One region of the Streptomyces sp. NPDC002209 genome, then DNA from elsewhere that is predicted to be linked to it. Evidence: riboswitches for the same ligand, from Rfam matches in the RefSeq annotation. Region 1 holds a riboswitch; each other region holds the start of a gene.
What was found. A riboswitch is a leader RNA that binds a small molecule or an ion and turns the genes downstream of it on or off. The one in region 1 is predicted to bind cobalamin.
Positions count from the first base shown of each region.

Region 2: it holds a riboswitch for cobalamin, as region 1 does, so the genes downstream of both, ACFYXK_RS15800 (CbtB-domain containing protein) here and ACFYXK_RS06460 (energy-coupling factor ABC transporter permease) in region 1, are expected to answer to the same signal.
Region 3: it holds a riboswitch for cobalamin, as region 1 does, so the genes downstream of both, ACFYXK_RS05285 (ribonucleoside-diphosphate reductase subunit alpha) here and ACFYXK_RS06460 (energy-coupling factor ABC transporter permease) in region 1, are expected to answer to the same signal.
Region 4: it holds a riboswitch for cobalamin, as region 1 does, so the genes downstream of both, ACFYXK_RS00305 (cobalamin biosynthesis protein) here and ACFYXK_RS06460 (energy-coupling factor ABC transporter permease) in region 1, are expected to answer to the same signal.

Region 1 is NZ_JBIARX010000002.1:347,907-351,419, reverse strand. Features, by position in the region: gene ACFYXK_RS06475 (SsgA family sporulation/cell division regulator) at 1-248, shown strand, start outside; gene ACFYXK_RS06470 (hypothetical protein) at 365-865, shown strand; gene ACFYXK_RS06465 (flavodoxin family protein) at 906-1,619, opposite strand; cobalamin riboswitch at 1,703-1,898, shown strand; gene ACFYXK_RS06460 (energy-coupling factor ABC transporter permease) at 1,927-2,622, shown strand; gene ACFYXK_RS06455 (energy-coupling factor ABC transporter substrate-binding protein) at 2,622-3,011, shown strand; gene cbiQ (cobalt ECF transporter T component CbiQ) at 3,015-3,513, shown strand, end outside.
Region 2 is NZ_JBIARX010000006.1:421,927-425,439, forward strand. Features, by position in the region: gene ACFYXK_RS15790 (hypothetical protein) at 1-225, opposite strand, end outside; gene ACFYXK_RS15795 (CbtA family protein) at 247-1,002, opposite strand; gene ACFYXK_RS15800 (CbtB-domain containing protein) at 1,031-1,243, opposite strand; cobalamin riboswitch at 1,280-1,429, opposite strand; gene ACFYXK_RS15805 (histidine phosphatase family protein) at 1,464-1,886, shown strand; gene pucL (factor-independent urate hydroxylase) at 1,965-2,882, opposite strand; gene ACFYXK_RS15815 (aspartate aminotransferase family protein) at 3,139-3,513, opposite strand, start outside.
Region 3 is NZ_JBIARX010000002.1:88,827-92,339, reverse strand. Features, by position in the region: gene ACFYXK_RS05305 (carbon starvation CstA family protein) at 1-23, shown strand, start outside; gene ACFYXK_RS05300 (YbdD/YjiX family protein) at 20-217, shown strand; gene ACFYXK_RS05295 (Uma2 family endonuclease) at 271-855, opposite strand; gene ACFYXK_RS05290 (GNAT family N-acetyltransferase) at 934-1,434, shown strand; cobalamin riboswitch at 1,479-1,610, shown strand; gene ACFYXK_RS05285 (ribonucleoside-diphosphate reductase subunit alpha) at 1,750-3,513, shown strand, end outside.
Region 4 is NZ_JBIARX010000001.1:56,465-59,977, reverse strand. Features, by position in the region: gene ACFYXK_RS00310 (cobyric acid synthase) at 1-569, opposite strand, end outside; gene ACFYXK_RS00305 (cobalamin biosynthesis protein) at 581-1,540, opposite strand; cobalamin riboswitch at 1,579-1,730, opposite strand; gene ACFYXK_RS00300 (hypothetical protein) at 1,845-2,066, opposite strand; gene ACFYXK_RS00295 (anion permease) at 2,095-3,378, opposite strand.

The DNA of each region.
Region 1 (3,513 bases):
GGGACCTGCTGCTCGACGGGGAGGTCTGCGCGACGGGCGAGGGGGACGTCCAGGTGTGGCCCCGCTGGCAGGGCAGGGAGCCGCGGGTGTTCCTCGCCTTCACCAACGGCGAGCGGAGCTGCGTGGTGTCCGCCCGTGCGAAGGACGTGCGCACGCTGTGCCGGCGGCTGGTCGGGCTGGTGCCGCGGGGCGAGGAGCAGCGGCACTACGACCTCGACGCCGAGCTGAGCACCCTCCTGCCCCGATAGGGGGCGATTGGTCCCTTTTCTTTTTGTTTCTGGCGTTTTGGGTGCAACCATGAGCCTGCCCGGAGTGTCCTCAGCAGTGACACCGGTCCCCGCCTCCGAAGAATCAGGGGGACGTCATGAACCACCTCCGCCGCCGGCAGCTCGTGGCCCTGGCCACAGGTGCGCTGCTCACCGCCGGGATCACCCTCGCCGCGCCGGCCTCGGCCGTCGTCCGGCCCACGCCGCTCGTCGTCAACGCCCGCTGGGGCGGGCACTGCACGTACGACCGCATCGTCATCGACCTGCGGGGACGCGTCCCCGAGGTCGTCGTCACCCGCGTGCCGAAGCCGGTCCAGGACGGGTCCGGCATGCCCGTCCCGCTGGCCGGGAAGCACTTCCTGCAGATCCGCCTGCACCCCGCCGCCGCGCACGACCGCGCGGGCGACAGCACGTACCACGGGCCGAAGCTCGTCAAGATCTACCTGCCCCGGCTCAAGGGCCTCGCCATGACCGGCGACTTCGAGGGGTACGTCACCTTCGGCGCCGCCTTCGACGCCAAGCCCGCCTTCACCTCCTTCACGCTGCACGGGCCCGAGCGGTTCGTGCTGGACGTCGCCCACCGCAACGTGTGCCGGTGAAGACGGGAGTGGACGCTGGCCGACGTATCGGCGTGAGGGACTACCGGTGCTCGGGGTTCGGGAAGTCGAAGCGGCAGCCGGCGTCCCACTCCGAGCGCTGGTTGCCGTGCGCCGGGATCCCGCCCGAGCGCTTCAGCAGGGCCGCCAGGTGCATGAGGTTCCAAGACATGAAGGTCGTGTTCCGGTTGGTGAAGTCGTTCTCGGGACCGCCCGAGCCGGGGTCCAGGTACGAGGGCCCGGGCCCGGCCTCGCCGATCCACCCCGCGTCGGCCTGCGGCGGGACGGCGTAGCCGAGGTGCTGGAGGCTGTAGAGGATGTTCATGGCGCAGTGTTTGACGCCGTCCTCGTTGCCGGTGATGAGCGCGCCACCGACGCGGCCGTAATAGGCGTACTGGCCCTGATCGTTCAGGATCGAGGAGCAGGCGTAGAGCCGCTCGATGACCTGCTTCATGACGGAGCTGTTGTCGCCGAGCCAGATCGGTCCGCACAGCACGAGGATGTCGGCGTCCATGACCTGGCTGTACAGGACGGGCCACTGGTCGGTTTCCCAGCCGTGCTCGGTCATGTCGGGCCAGACACCGGTGGCGATGTCGTGGTCGACGGCGCGGATCAGCGAGGTCCGGGCGCCGGCCGCCTCCATGACGGCGCGGCTCCGCTCGATCAGGCCCTCGGTGTTGCTGGGCTCGGGCGAGCGCTTGAGGGTGCAGTTGACGTAGAGGGCGGTCAGGTCGGAGTAGTCGTAGTCGGCGGCCACGCTGCCAGCCTGGGCGGCGATCGCCGGGGCCGCCAGCGGACCGCACCCGTTCGGGCCGGGTTGGTACCGGTCCGTCCGTCCGACTAGGGTCAACGGGCCTTGGTGTACGGGAAACCGGTGGGAAACCGGTGCGGCCCTCGCCACTGTGAACGGGAAGTCCGGCTCCACTCCTCTGGGAAGCCACTGGGCGGCGCGGGGGGATCCGCATCGCCCGGGAAGGCGGAGTCAGGGCATCAGCACCCGAGAGCCAGGAGACCGGCCGGGGCGCGTTGTCCATCCACGAGGTGCTGGAGAGGTCTCCCTACCCATGCATATAGCCGAGGGGTTTCTGCCCCCTTTGCACGCGGTCGCCTGGGGCGCCGCGTCCGCTCCGTTCGTCGTCCACGGTGTGCGCGCCCTCACCCGCGAGGTGAAGGCGAACCCGGAGAGCACGCTGCTGCTCGGGGCGTCCGGTGCATTCACTTTCGTCCTTTCCGCACTGAAGATCCCGTCGGTGACGGGCAGTTGCTCGCACCCCACCGGGACCGGGCTCGGCGCGATCCTGTTCCGGCCGCCGATCATGGCGGTGCTCGGCACGATCACCCTGCTGTTCCAGGCGCTGCTGCTGGCGCACGGCGGACTGACCACACTCGGCGCGAACGTCTTCTCCATGGCGATCGCCGGGCCCTGGGCGGGGTACGGGGTCTATCTGCTGCTGAAGCGCCTCGGCGTCCCGCTGATGGTGACCGTCTTCTTCGGCGCCTTCTTCGCCGACCTGGTCACCTACTGCGTGACCTCCGTGCAGCTGGCGCTGGCCTTCCCGGACCCGGGCAGCGGGTTCCCGGGGGCGCTGGCGAAGTTCGGGGGCATCTTCGCGGTCACCCAGGTCCCGCTCGCGGTGAGCGAGGGCCTGCTGACGGTGCTCGTGATGCGGCTGCTGATGCAGTCGAGCAAGTCGGACCTGGTCCGGCTGGGCGTCGCGAAGCTGACCGGCGGCAGCGGGCAGAAGGCGACGGCGGTCTGATGGCGATGAACCGGAACACGAAGATCAACGGCCTGCTGCTGCTCCTGGTGGCGGCCCTGGCCGTGCTGCCGCTCGCGCTGGGACTGGGCGAGGGCAAGGAGGAGCCGTTCACGGGCGCCGACGCGCAGGCGGAGGCGGCGATCACCGAGCTGAAGCCGGACTACGAGCCGTGGTTCTCGCCGCTGTACGAACCCCCCTCCGGGGAGGTGGAGTCGGCACTCTTCGCCCTCCAGGCGGCGCTCGGCGCGGGCGTGCTCGCGTACTACTTCGGCGTCCGCAAGGGCCGCCGGCAGGGCGCGGCCGCGGCGGCTGCCGCGGCCGCGGACACGGCTGCGGCTCCGCCGGACCCCGCGGGCGTTCCCTCGGGCACCGGCGCCACGGGGTCGTAGGCGGTGCTGCCGATCGACGTGGCCGCGCACAGCAGTCGCTGGCGTGGCCGCCATCCGCTCGAGAAGGCCCTGCTGGGACTGGGGCTGACGGTGACCGCCGTGTGCCTGCCGCCCTGGCCCGGCGGACCGCTGGTCGCCGCGGCGACGCTGGCGGTGCTGCTCGGCCCGGCCGGTGTGGCCGGACGCCGGCTGTGGCGGGCCTTCCGGATCCCGCTGGGCTTCTGCGTCACGGGCGCACTGCCGCTGCTGGTCGCCGTCGGCGGACCGGCCGGGTTCGTCTCGCTCGCCCCCGACGGCCCCCGGCATGCCGCGGAGCTGCTGCTGCGGACCTCGGCGGCCTCCCTCGGCGTGCTGCTGTTCGCCTTCACGACGCCCGTCTCGGACGTCCTGCCCCGGCTGGTCCGGGCCGGGGTCCCGGCGCCGGTGGTGGACGTGGCGCTGGTCATGTACCGCATCGGCTTCCTGCTGCTGGACTCGATGGCCCAGGTCCGGCGCGCCCAGG
Region 2 (3,513 bases), on a different contig from region 1:
CGCCGCCGCCCCCATGAGGGCGGCGGCGAGGTGGATGGCCGGGTGGCCGTAGTCGCCGAACCAGAGGTGGCGGGCCAGGCCGCCGAGGGCGGCCAGGGCCGTGATGATGCCGACCTGGGCCAGGAGCGTGGCGGCGGTGAAAGGGGCCAGGAGCAGCAGAACGGTGTTGAGCCAGAACGGGACGGCGCCCGTCCAGCCGCGCCATTCCCAGATCGCCGTCTGCATGTACCACCGGCCCCCTCATCGTCAGCTCGCGGGCTGTACAGCCTCCTGGGGTGCGGCGGCCGGGACAAGGGCCCGTTCGGCAAGAAAACCGAAGACCAGGCCGAAAGTCGTCCACATCGCGACCTGGATGGCCACGGTCGCGAGGCGGAACTGCCAGATCAGGGCGGCCGGGAAGTCCGCCGGGACCTCGTTGATGCCGGGCAGGGCCGCGTAGGCGATGGCGACCACCGCGACGAAGCCGACCGAGGCGACGACCGAGGCGTTCCAGTTCCCGAGCTTGGGCGCCAGGCGCCGGCCCAGGATGAGCGCGCCCGCCGACAGCAGCACGCTCAACGCGATCATCAGGATGTAGAGGGTGGTCCTCCGGACGACGGTGTCGGGGTCCCCGACGGCCGGCGGGTTGGAGGGGTACTTGAGGAACGGCACCAGGTTGAAGGTGACGAACAGGCCGCCCGAGACCAGCAGGGCCGTGACCCGCGGGCCGAAGCGGCCGATCCGGCCCAGGGCGTAGCAGAACACGAGCGCGGCGATGCCGCCGAGCGCGATCCCGTACAGGAGCGTGCCGGTGCCGAGGCCTGCCGTGGCCTGGAGGGCCCGGCTGACCGGGGCCGCCTCCTCGGCGTGATCGTGGGCGGCGTGGCCCGCCTCCTCGATGGCGATCGCCGCGTCGACCTTGGACTCACCGAGGACGTACGCGACGAGGAACGCGGCCACGCCGGCGAGCAGACCCGCCAGCATGCCCCGGACCAGCAGGACGCGGGGGGAAATGGAGTTCATGGTTCGGTTCTTCCCTTGCTGGTGGAGATCAGTGGCAGGGGAAGCCGAGGAGGTGGCGACCGTCGTGCATCCACTCGTGGACGGTGTCGCCCTCGAAGAGCGCGGTGGCGCCCTGCTCGGCACCGACGAGGTAGAGCAGGACGAGCATCAGGACGCCGACGAACAGGGCCCAGGGGGCGAGCGCGGAGAGCGAGATCGGGGTGACGGCAGGGGCCGTCGTGGGCACGGCGGAGTGAGCCATGGCAGAACCTCCAGAGGGAACACGCGTCCCGGTCAGTGGTGCTAGCGACGACATGGCGGGTCTGACTTCTCCTCCCCCTCCGGGAGGATTCACAGTGGCGCGACCGTGCCGGATTTTCACCGGTACTTCCGTCATACCGTCGTCTTTTTTTGGTTGTCGTCCGAGACCGTACCGCGTTTACGCTCCCCTTATGAAGAGCGACGTAGTACGAGTTCAGTTCGTGAGACGTCCATTCGACGACGCCGCACGGCAGATGCGCTTCGGCCACGGCGACCCCTGCCCGGAGTACGCGGGCCTGCAGGGCCCCGACACGGGGCAGTGGGCCGGGCGGACCCTGGACGAGGTCGCCGCCGAGGATCCGGCCGCCGTCCGGAGGTGGCTGACGGACCCCGACTACGCACCGCCCGGCGGCGAGTCCGTCACCGCGCTGATCGCCCGCGTCGGCGCCGCGCTCGCGGCTCTGCCCGCGGGCACGCACCGCGCCGTGGTCGACCAGGCCGTCGTACGGGCGGCCGTCGTGTCCGCGCTGGAGCTGCCGGCCGCCGCGTTCTGGCGCCTCGACGTACGGCCGGACACGGTGACCAGCCTCACCGGCCGGCTCGGGCGGTGGAACCTCCAGCTCGGACAGCCGGCCGGGACGTAGCCGGAGCACGACGTGCCGCGGGCAGCACGACGGCCCGGACCCCGCGACGCGGTCCGGGCCGAGCGGTGACGAGGGGCGTCAGGCGACGATCCAGTCGCTCGTCGCGATCACCGGCTGCACGCCGTCGCGGTGCACGGTGCCCTCGATCAGGCCGTACATCCGGTCCGCCGCGAAGTAGACCTCGTTGTCGTTCTTGAGGCCGAAGGGCTCCAGGTCGACGAGGAAGTGGTGCTTGTTGGGGAGGTTCAGGCGTACCTCGTTGACCCGCGGGCAGTGGTCGAGCACCCGCTCGGCCATCTGGTTGAGGGTCTGCTGCAGCGAGTACGAGTAGGTCTCGGCGAACGCCTCCAGCATGTTCTTGCGGACCTTCTTGTACGACTGGTCCCAGTCGTACGCGGAGTCGTCCGCGGCCAGCGCCGAATGCGCCCAGCGCGCGGTGACCTTGGTCGCCAGGATGCGGTCGTACGCCTCCTTGAGCGTCGTGTACTTGTCCTTGATGTAGCCGTGGAACTCGGAGTTCGTCGAGTTCATCACCGTCAGGTCCTTCAGACCCGAGATGACCTGCAGACCGGTCGTCTCGCTGTACGTGATCTGCGCGGTGCGCACCTCCTGGCCCTTGCGGACGAAGGAGTGCTGCTCCTTGCGCGTCGGGACCGGGATCCGCTCCCAGGCGTACTCCTCGATCCGGATCTGCGCCTCGCGGATCGGCGACTGGGAGGAGACGAAGTGCTTCGCGAGCAGGATGCCGAAGGCCTCGGGGGAGGCGATGCCGTGCTCCTTGCCGAAGGCGTACACCGTGTTCTTCGTGGTGTCCGTCGGCAGGCAGTTGGCGTTGTCGCCGGTCAGGTGGACGTCGCGGAACTCGCCGCGGAGCGCGACCGAGACGTTGAGGTCGCGGATCTCGTGCCACGAACCGTCGCCGCCCTTGCGGGTGACCTTGACGATGCGGTTCTCGGCCTTGCCGTACTGGTTCTGCGCCAGGACGTGCTTGCTCATGGTGTCTTCCTTCGGTGCCTCGGGAACACGGAGTCCGGTGGTCTGGATCCCGTACGCCCGGCGTCCAGCGCCCGCCCCCGACCGCAGGACGTCCCGCTCCCCGCCGTTCGGCCCCGAAGGGGCCGCCCCGGGACTGACGTGCATCCCGGTCCGTAGGTGCTGCTTCGGATTGCAACATGTGCGCAGGGCGTTGTTACCCGTACAGATCATCCGAACACCGGCACCCACGGCTTGGGCGACCGCACAGCGCAGCAGGTCAGACAGTGTGCGTATCCGCGACCGACAGCGCCTCGTCGAGGATCGCGAGGCCCTTGGCCACGTCCTGCGGGCCGATGTTGCAGGGCGGGGCGACGTGGATGCGGTTGCCGGCGGTCAGCGGCCACAGCCCGCCCTTCTTGCAGGCGGCGGCGAACTCGGCCATCGGCGCGTTGTCCGCCCCGGAGGCGTTGTACGGCACGAGCGGCTCGCGCGTGCGGCGGTCCCGTACGAGCTCCAGGGCCCAGAACGTGCCCAGACCGCGTACCTCGCCGACCGACGGGTGCTTCTCGGCGAGGGCCCGCAGGCCCGGCCCCAGCAGCTCCGTGCCGGTGCGGGCGGACTGCTCGACGATGCCCTCCTCCTCCATGACGTT
Region 3 (3,513 bases), 260 kb from region 1:
GCGTGAAGGAGCCGGTGGCGTGAGCGGGGTCCGCGCGGCGCTGGCGAAGGCGCGGTACTTCGTACGGGAGTTCTCGGGCGAGGCGGCGTACGACCGCTACGTGGCCCACGCCCGTACGCACGACCCGGACGCGGAGGTCATGACCCGCCGCGCCTTCGAACGCGCCCGCACGGACTCGCGCGAGGCGGACCCCCGCGAGGGCTTCCGCTGCTGCTGAGCACGTACGTGAAGGGCCCCGCCGGACGCTTCCGGCGGGGCCCTCGTGCGTGTTCAGCGCACCCAGTCCTTCAGGGGCTCGGTCGGGAAAGAGAACCCGACGGGGTCTGGCAGCTCGACGTCCTTGCCGAAGGGGATGGTGCGTACCGTCTCGTACAGCTTCCCGTTGGGATCGCTGTGGACATGCACAAGGCAGTTGTCCCGGTCGATGAGGAGGTAGACGGGAATGCCGGTCGCCGCGTACGCGCCGGGCTTCGCCTTACGGTCGCGTGCGTCGGTGTCGGAGTCGTACGACGTAACCTCGACGACCATCAGGACAGGAGCCGGGTCGGCCCACTCCCCCTGCCCTTCGAATGCGCCATCCGGGGCAAGGGACGCATCCGGGCGTGCCCGACCCGAACGGTACTGCTCGACCTTCAGGCCGCGTTCCACGTGGAGCCAGACCTCGGGCCGGTGCTGCATACAGATGCGGGACAGCCACACGACGATTCGGTCGTGATCTCCGTCAGGCACCGCTTTGACCCCCAGCTTCCCGTCGATGAATTCCAACCGCAGCCCCTCCACCTCTCTGGCGCCTATGCGCGCAAGGGTCTCGAAGTCCTCGGTCAGCATCTGGGGCCTGTCGGTCATCACGGTCATGCCTCGCTCGCCTTCCTCGACGGTGCTGTCTCCGACGATAGCGCCGGGCACCGACAGCCGTCCGGCACACTCGGTGGCATGGACATCGTGATCAGGGAAGCGCTGGCGGCGGAGTACGGGACGCTCGGGGAGATCACCGCGCAGGCCTACCTCGGGGACGGGCTGCTCACCTTCGGCGAGGACGACCCGTACCTCGCGCGGCTGCGCGACGTGGCCGGGCGGGCGCGCGACGGGGTGATACTCGTCGCCGCCGCGAGCGACGGACGGCTCCTCGGCGGTGTGGCGTTCGCCGCTCCCGGGAGCCCGCTGTGCGACATCGCCGTGGCCGGCGAGGCCGAGTTCCGGATGCTGGCCGTCGCCCGGGAGGGCCGCGGCCGGGGCGCCGGGGAGGCGCTCGTACGGGCCTGCATGGAGCGGGCGAGGGCCATCGAGGGCGTACGGCGCCTCGTGCTGTCCACCACGGACGACATGGCCGGCGCCCACCGGATCTACGAACGGCTCGGCTTCGTCCGTACGCCCGAACGGGACTGGGAGCCCGTCCCCGGCCTCCCTCTGCTCACGTACGGTCTCGAACTGTAGCCACGCCGACACAACATCTAGGGGGTCGCACAGGAAGCGGCCCCCACATGTATGCTCATGCTCGCTGTCGTCGCAGGGGAATCCGGTGCGAATCCGGAACTGTCCCGCAACGGTATGAAGTACACCCATTGGTGTCACCGCAAGTCCGAGGACCTGCCGACAGTGCGCCCGGCTCGACCGAACCGGGTGCCGACACGTCCGGGCCTCGCGGTTGGGCCGGTGGACGCCGCGCGGTGCTGCCCCGTCATGCCCGCGCGCGCCCGCTCGCGCCCGCACCGCAGGTGTCCCGGAGCCGAGCGAGGGAGAGCTCCCCCCGTGACCATCGCGCCTTCCGCACCGCGCGCCGAGTCCGACCCGTCCGACACCGGAATCGAGACCGGGGGACCTGGGGCCGCACTGCTGCGTACCCTCACCGAGCTGACGGCCGACCTCCCCGACACCGACCCGGGCCGGGTCGCCGCCGCCGCGCTCCGCGGGCGCAGCGCCGCCGCCGACGAGGCCGAGCTGCGCGGCCTGGCCACGGAGGCCGCCGCCGGTCTCATCTCCGAGGACCCTGCGTACTCCCGGCTCGCCGCCCGGCTGCTGACGCTGGCCGTCGCCGAGGAAGCCGCGGGCCAGGGGGCCACCTCCTTCTCCGCCTCCGTCGCGGTCGGCCACCGCGAGGGCCTGATCGCGGACCGCACCGCCGAGTTCGTGGCGCTGCACGCGAGCCGCCTGGACGCACTGGTCGAGCACACGCTCGCCGAGGGCGCCGACGACCGCTTCGGCTTCTTCGGCCTGCGCACCCTGCACAGCCGCTACCTGCTGCGCCACCCGATCACCCGCCAGGTCGTCGAGACCCCGCAGCACTTCATGCTGCGCGTGGCCTGCGGCCTCGCCGAGAACGACAGCGTCCAGGCCGTCGAGGAAGTGGCCTCCCTCTACCGGCTGATGAGCCGCCTCGACTACCTGCCGTCCTCCCCCACGCTCTTCAACTCCGGCACCCGGCACCCGCAGATGTCCTCCTGCTACCTGCTGGACTCCCCGCTCGACGAGCTCGACTCGATCTACGACCGCTACCACCAGGTCGCGCGCCTGTCGAAGCACGCCGGCGGCATCGGCCTCTCGTACTCGCGCATCCGCGCCCGCGGTTCGCTGATCCGCGGTACGAACGGCCACTCCAACGGCATCGTGCCGTTCCTGAAGACCCTCGACGCCTCCGTCGCCGCCGTGAACCAGGGCGGCCGGCGCAAGGGCGCCGCCGCCGTCTACCTGGAGACCTGGCACGCGGACATCGAGGAGTTCCTGGAGCTCCGCGACAACACCGGCGAGGACCAGCGCCGTACGCACAACCTGAACCTGGCGCACTGGGTCCCGGACGAGTTCATGCGCCGCGTCAACGCGGACGCCGACTGGTCGCTGTTCTCCCCGGCCGACGTGCCCGAGCTGGTCGACCTGTGGGGCGACGAGTTCGACGCCGCGTACCGCAAGGCCGAGGCGGACGGCCTGGCCCGCAAGTCCATGCCCGCCCGCGACCTCTACGGCCGGATGATGCGCACCCTCGCGCAGACCGGCCAGGGCTGGATGACCTTCAAGGACGCCTCCAACCGCACGGCGAACCAGACCGCCGAACCGGGCCGGGTCGTGCACTCGTCGAACCTGTGCACCGAGATCCTCGAGGTCACCAACGACGGCGAGACCGCCGTCTGCAACCTCGGCTCGGTCAACCTGGGCGCGTTCGTCCTCACCGGGACGGGTGAGATGGACTGGGAGCGGCTGGACGAGACCGTCCGCACCGCCGTGACCTTCCTCGACCGCGTCGTGGACATCAACTTCTACCCGACCGAGCAGGCCGAGCGCTCCAACTCCCGCTGGCGCCCGGTCGGCCTGGGCGCGATGGGTCTGCAGGACGTCTTCTTCAAGCTGCGCCTGCCCTTCGACTCCGCAGAGGCGAAGGCCCTTTCCACCAAGATCGCCGAGCGCATCATGCTCGCGGCGTACGAGGCCTCCTGCGACCTGGCCGAGCGCCACGGCGCGCTCCCGGCCTGGTCGGAGACGCGTACGGCCCGCGGTGTCCTGCACCCGGACCACTACGACACC
Region 4 (3,513 bases), on a different contig from region 1:
AGCGACTGGTCCTGCGGCGACAGCAGCGCCGTCGTCCCGAAGAACGAGGCGAAGACCCCGCCCCGGTCGATGTCCCCGACCACGACCACGGGGAACCGCGCGGCCCGCGCGATGCCCATGTTCACGATGTCGGTCCGGCGCAGGTTGATCTCGGCCGGACTGCCCGCCCCCTCGCAGATCACGGCGTCATACGTGCCCCGCAGCTGCTCCAGGCAGTCCGTGACGACCCCGAGAAGCTGTTCCTGGCGCCCCCCGTGGTAGCCGCGCGCACTCATCTCGCCCACCGGCTTGCCCAGCAGCACCACCTGGCTGCTGCGGTCGCTGCCGGGCTTGAGCAGCACGGGGTTCATCAGCGCCGTCGGCTCCACGCACGCCGCCTGCGCCTGCATCGCCTGCGCCCGCCCGATCTCGGCGCCCTCGCGCGTCACGAAGGAGTTCAGCGACATGTTCTGCGCCTTGAACGGCGCCACCTTCACGCCCTGCCGGGCCAGCCAGCGGCAGATGCCCGCCGTGACCACGCTCTTGCCCGCGTCCGATGTCGTACCGGCGACGAGGAGCCCCCCGCCCAGCTTTCCGCCGCTCACCGGCGTCCCCTCCCAGCCACACGCGACACCGCACAGCGCAGTGCCACACACGCCCCCAGCGCCAGCCACGTCACCTGCCGTGACAGCCGCACCGCCCGATCGATGTCCGCGACCTGCACCGGCCGCCCCGCCCCGCCGTTCAGTACGGCCCGGTGCTCGACCCGCCCCCCGTACGCCAGGGTGCCCCCCAGCCGTACGCCGAGCGCCCCGGCGAACGAGGCCTCCACCGGGCCGGCGTTCGGGCTCGGGTGCTTGGCGGCGTCCGCGCGCCAGGCCCGTACGGCTCCCCGCCGGTCGGGCCCGGCCAGTACGGCGGCCAGCGCGGTCAGCCGGGCGCCCGGCCAGCCCGCGAGGTCGTCGAGCCGGGCCGAGGCCCAGCCGTAGCGCAGGTACCGCGGCGACTTGTGGCCCACCATCGCGTCCAGGGTGTTCACGGCGCGGAAGGCCAGCAGCCCGGGGACACCGGCGGCGGCGCCCCACACCAGGGCCCCGACCACCGCGTCGGAGGTGTTCTCGGCGACCGACTCCACGACGGCGCGGGCCATCTGCTGCTCGTCCAGGGCCTGCGGGTCGCGTCCGCACAGGTGCGGCAGCCGCTCCCGGGCCACCTCGGCGTCCCCGGCGGCGAGTGCGCCGCCGATGGCGCGGGCCTCGCGGCCCAGGGAGGTGCCCCCGACGACGGCCCAGGTGGCCGCTGCTGTCAGGGCGATACGGGCGGCTGCGGGCCGGGAGCGCACGGCGCGGGCGCCCAGCGCACCCACGGCTGCCGCGCCCCCGGCGCACACGAGGGTGTGGAGGAGGCCCCGGGCGCGGTCGTCGCGCCACAGGGCGCCCTCGACTGCGGAGGCTGCTCGTCCGAAGGCGGCCACGGGGTGCCCTCGGCGCGGATCTCCGAGGATCCGGTCGCCGATCAGGCCCGCCGTGGCGCCGTACGCGAAGACGCGATCGGCACGCATGGTGGCAGGTATGTCCTCACTCAGGGTCCGCGCCCTGGTTCGACGTGTCCGGCGGTGGGAGTTCCTGGCTCCCGGGGCGCACGTGCCGCGTGCTCCCCGGTGACAGTGGCGGGACCGCGCCGGATTCGCACCGGACTTCCTCTCCATGCCGCCGTATTGGCTCGGGCAGTCCACCACGCACCGCGAAGGCCCGTCAACTCGCCGTTGACCTGCGGCGGGGCAGGTCACCGCCCCGGGCCGCAGGTACGGGAAAGCTCCCCCCGGGATGCCCGGAGGGAGCTTTCGTGCGCCGTGCCCGAATCGGTCAGCTGACGATCAGGTAGATGCCGTACGCCACGGCCGCCGCGACGAGCGCGAAGCAGGCGTACGCACCGCTGCGGGCCAGGGTGGCGGTGCCGCCCTGCTCGGTGGCGGCCTCGTGCTTGGAGAGGCCCACCAGGCCCAGGGTGAACAGGGCCACGAGCGTGACGGTGGCGGAGAGGCTGACCCCGAAGACGGAGCCGAGTGCTGCCCAGTCGATCTTCATACTGCGGAATCCTCTGTCGTTCTCGGGGTCAGACCGCGGCGGCGGGAGCCGCCGGAGCCGCGGGGACGGCGGCCGGGATGGTGGCCTTCAGGTCCTCGTCGGCCACCGCGGCGGTCGTACCGGCGGCAGCCGCCTCGGCGGCCACGGTCGGCGGGACGGTGACGGCGGCCATGGCCGTGGTGACGACACCCGGCTCCTCGGCCGCGGCCTGCTGCGCGGCGTTGACGTTGCTGTGGTCGACGACCTGGCGGCGGGAGATGAGCCAGATGGCGACGCAGGAGCCGACCAGGAAGAGCGCGACCGCGGCGACGCCGAGGTCACCGGTGCGCATGACCAGCTCGGCGCCGGAGGCGACGACGGCGGCGGCCGGCAGGGTCAGGCCCCAGGCGATGAACATGCGGGTGGCGGTGGACCAGCGGACCACACCGCCCTTGCGGCCCAGACCCGCACCCATGACGGCGCCGGAGCACGCGTGGGTGGTGGAGAGGGAGAAGCCGAGGGTGGAGGAGGCCAGGATGACGCTGGCGGCCGAGGTCTGGGCGGCGAAGCCCTGCTGCGGCTGCAGGTCGGTCAGGCCGCTGCCCATGGTGCGGATGATGCGCCAGCCGCCCAGGGAGGTGCCCAGCGCGATGGCCAGACCGGCGGAGACGATGACCCACACCGGCGGGTTCGCGCCGGAGTCCAGGGCGCCGCCCGCGACGAGGGCCAGGGTGATGATGCCCATCGTCTTCTGCGCGTCGTTGGTGCCGTGCGCGAGGGAGACGAGACCGGCCGAGGCGATCTGCCCGGCGCGGTAGCCCTTGGTGGCGGTCTTGCCGCCGACCTTGCCACCGAGCTTGTACGTGACCTTCGAGGCCAGCATCGCGGCCGCACCGGCCACGATCGGGGCGGCGATCGCGGGGATCAGCACCTTGGTGACGACGACGCTGCCGTTGACCGCGCCGATGCCGGCGGAGGCGACCGCGGCGCCGATCAGGCCGCCCATCAGGGCGTGGGAGGAGCTGGAGGGGAGTCCGACCAGCCAGGTGACGAGATTCCAGAGGATCGCGCCGACCAGCGCGGCGAAGATCACTTCCGGCTGGATGCCCTCCTCGTTGATCAGGCCCTTGGAGATCGTCTTGGCGACCTCCACGGACATGAACGCGCCGACGAGGTTGAGCACGGCGGACATGGCCACCGCCGTCTTGGGCTTGAGGGCGCCGGTCGAGATGGTGGTGGCCATCGCGTTGGCCGTGTCGTGGAAACCGTTCGTGAAGTCGAACACGAGAGCGGTGATGATCACGATCCCGAGGAGAAGCGTTATGTGCTCCATTTACCCAGGCTTCTGTTTGACGTCAGTGGCTCGGCGACCGTAGGCAACCTGAGTGAACGGAAGATGAACTGATGCGGGCGGAGCGGTGTACTGGCCCGTCGTGCCATCGGGACCTTCGTCCTGATTTTGCCGCCG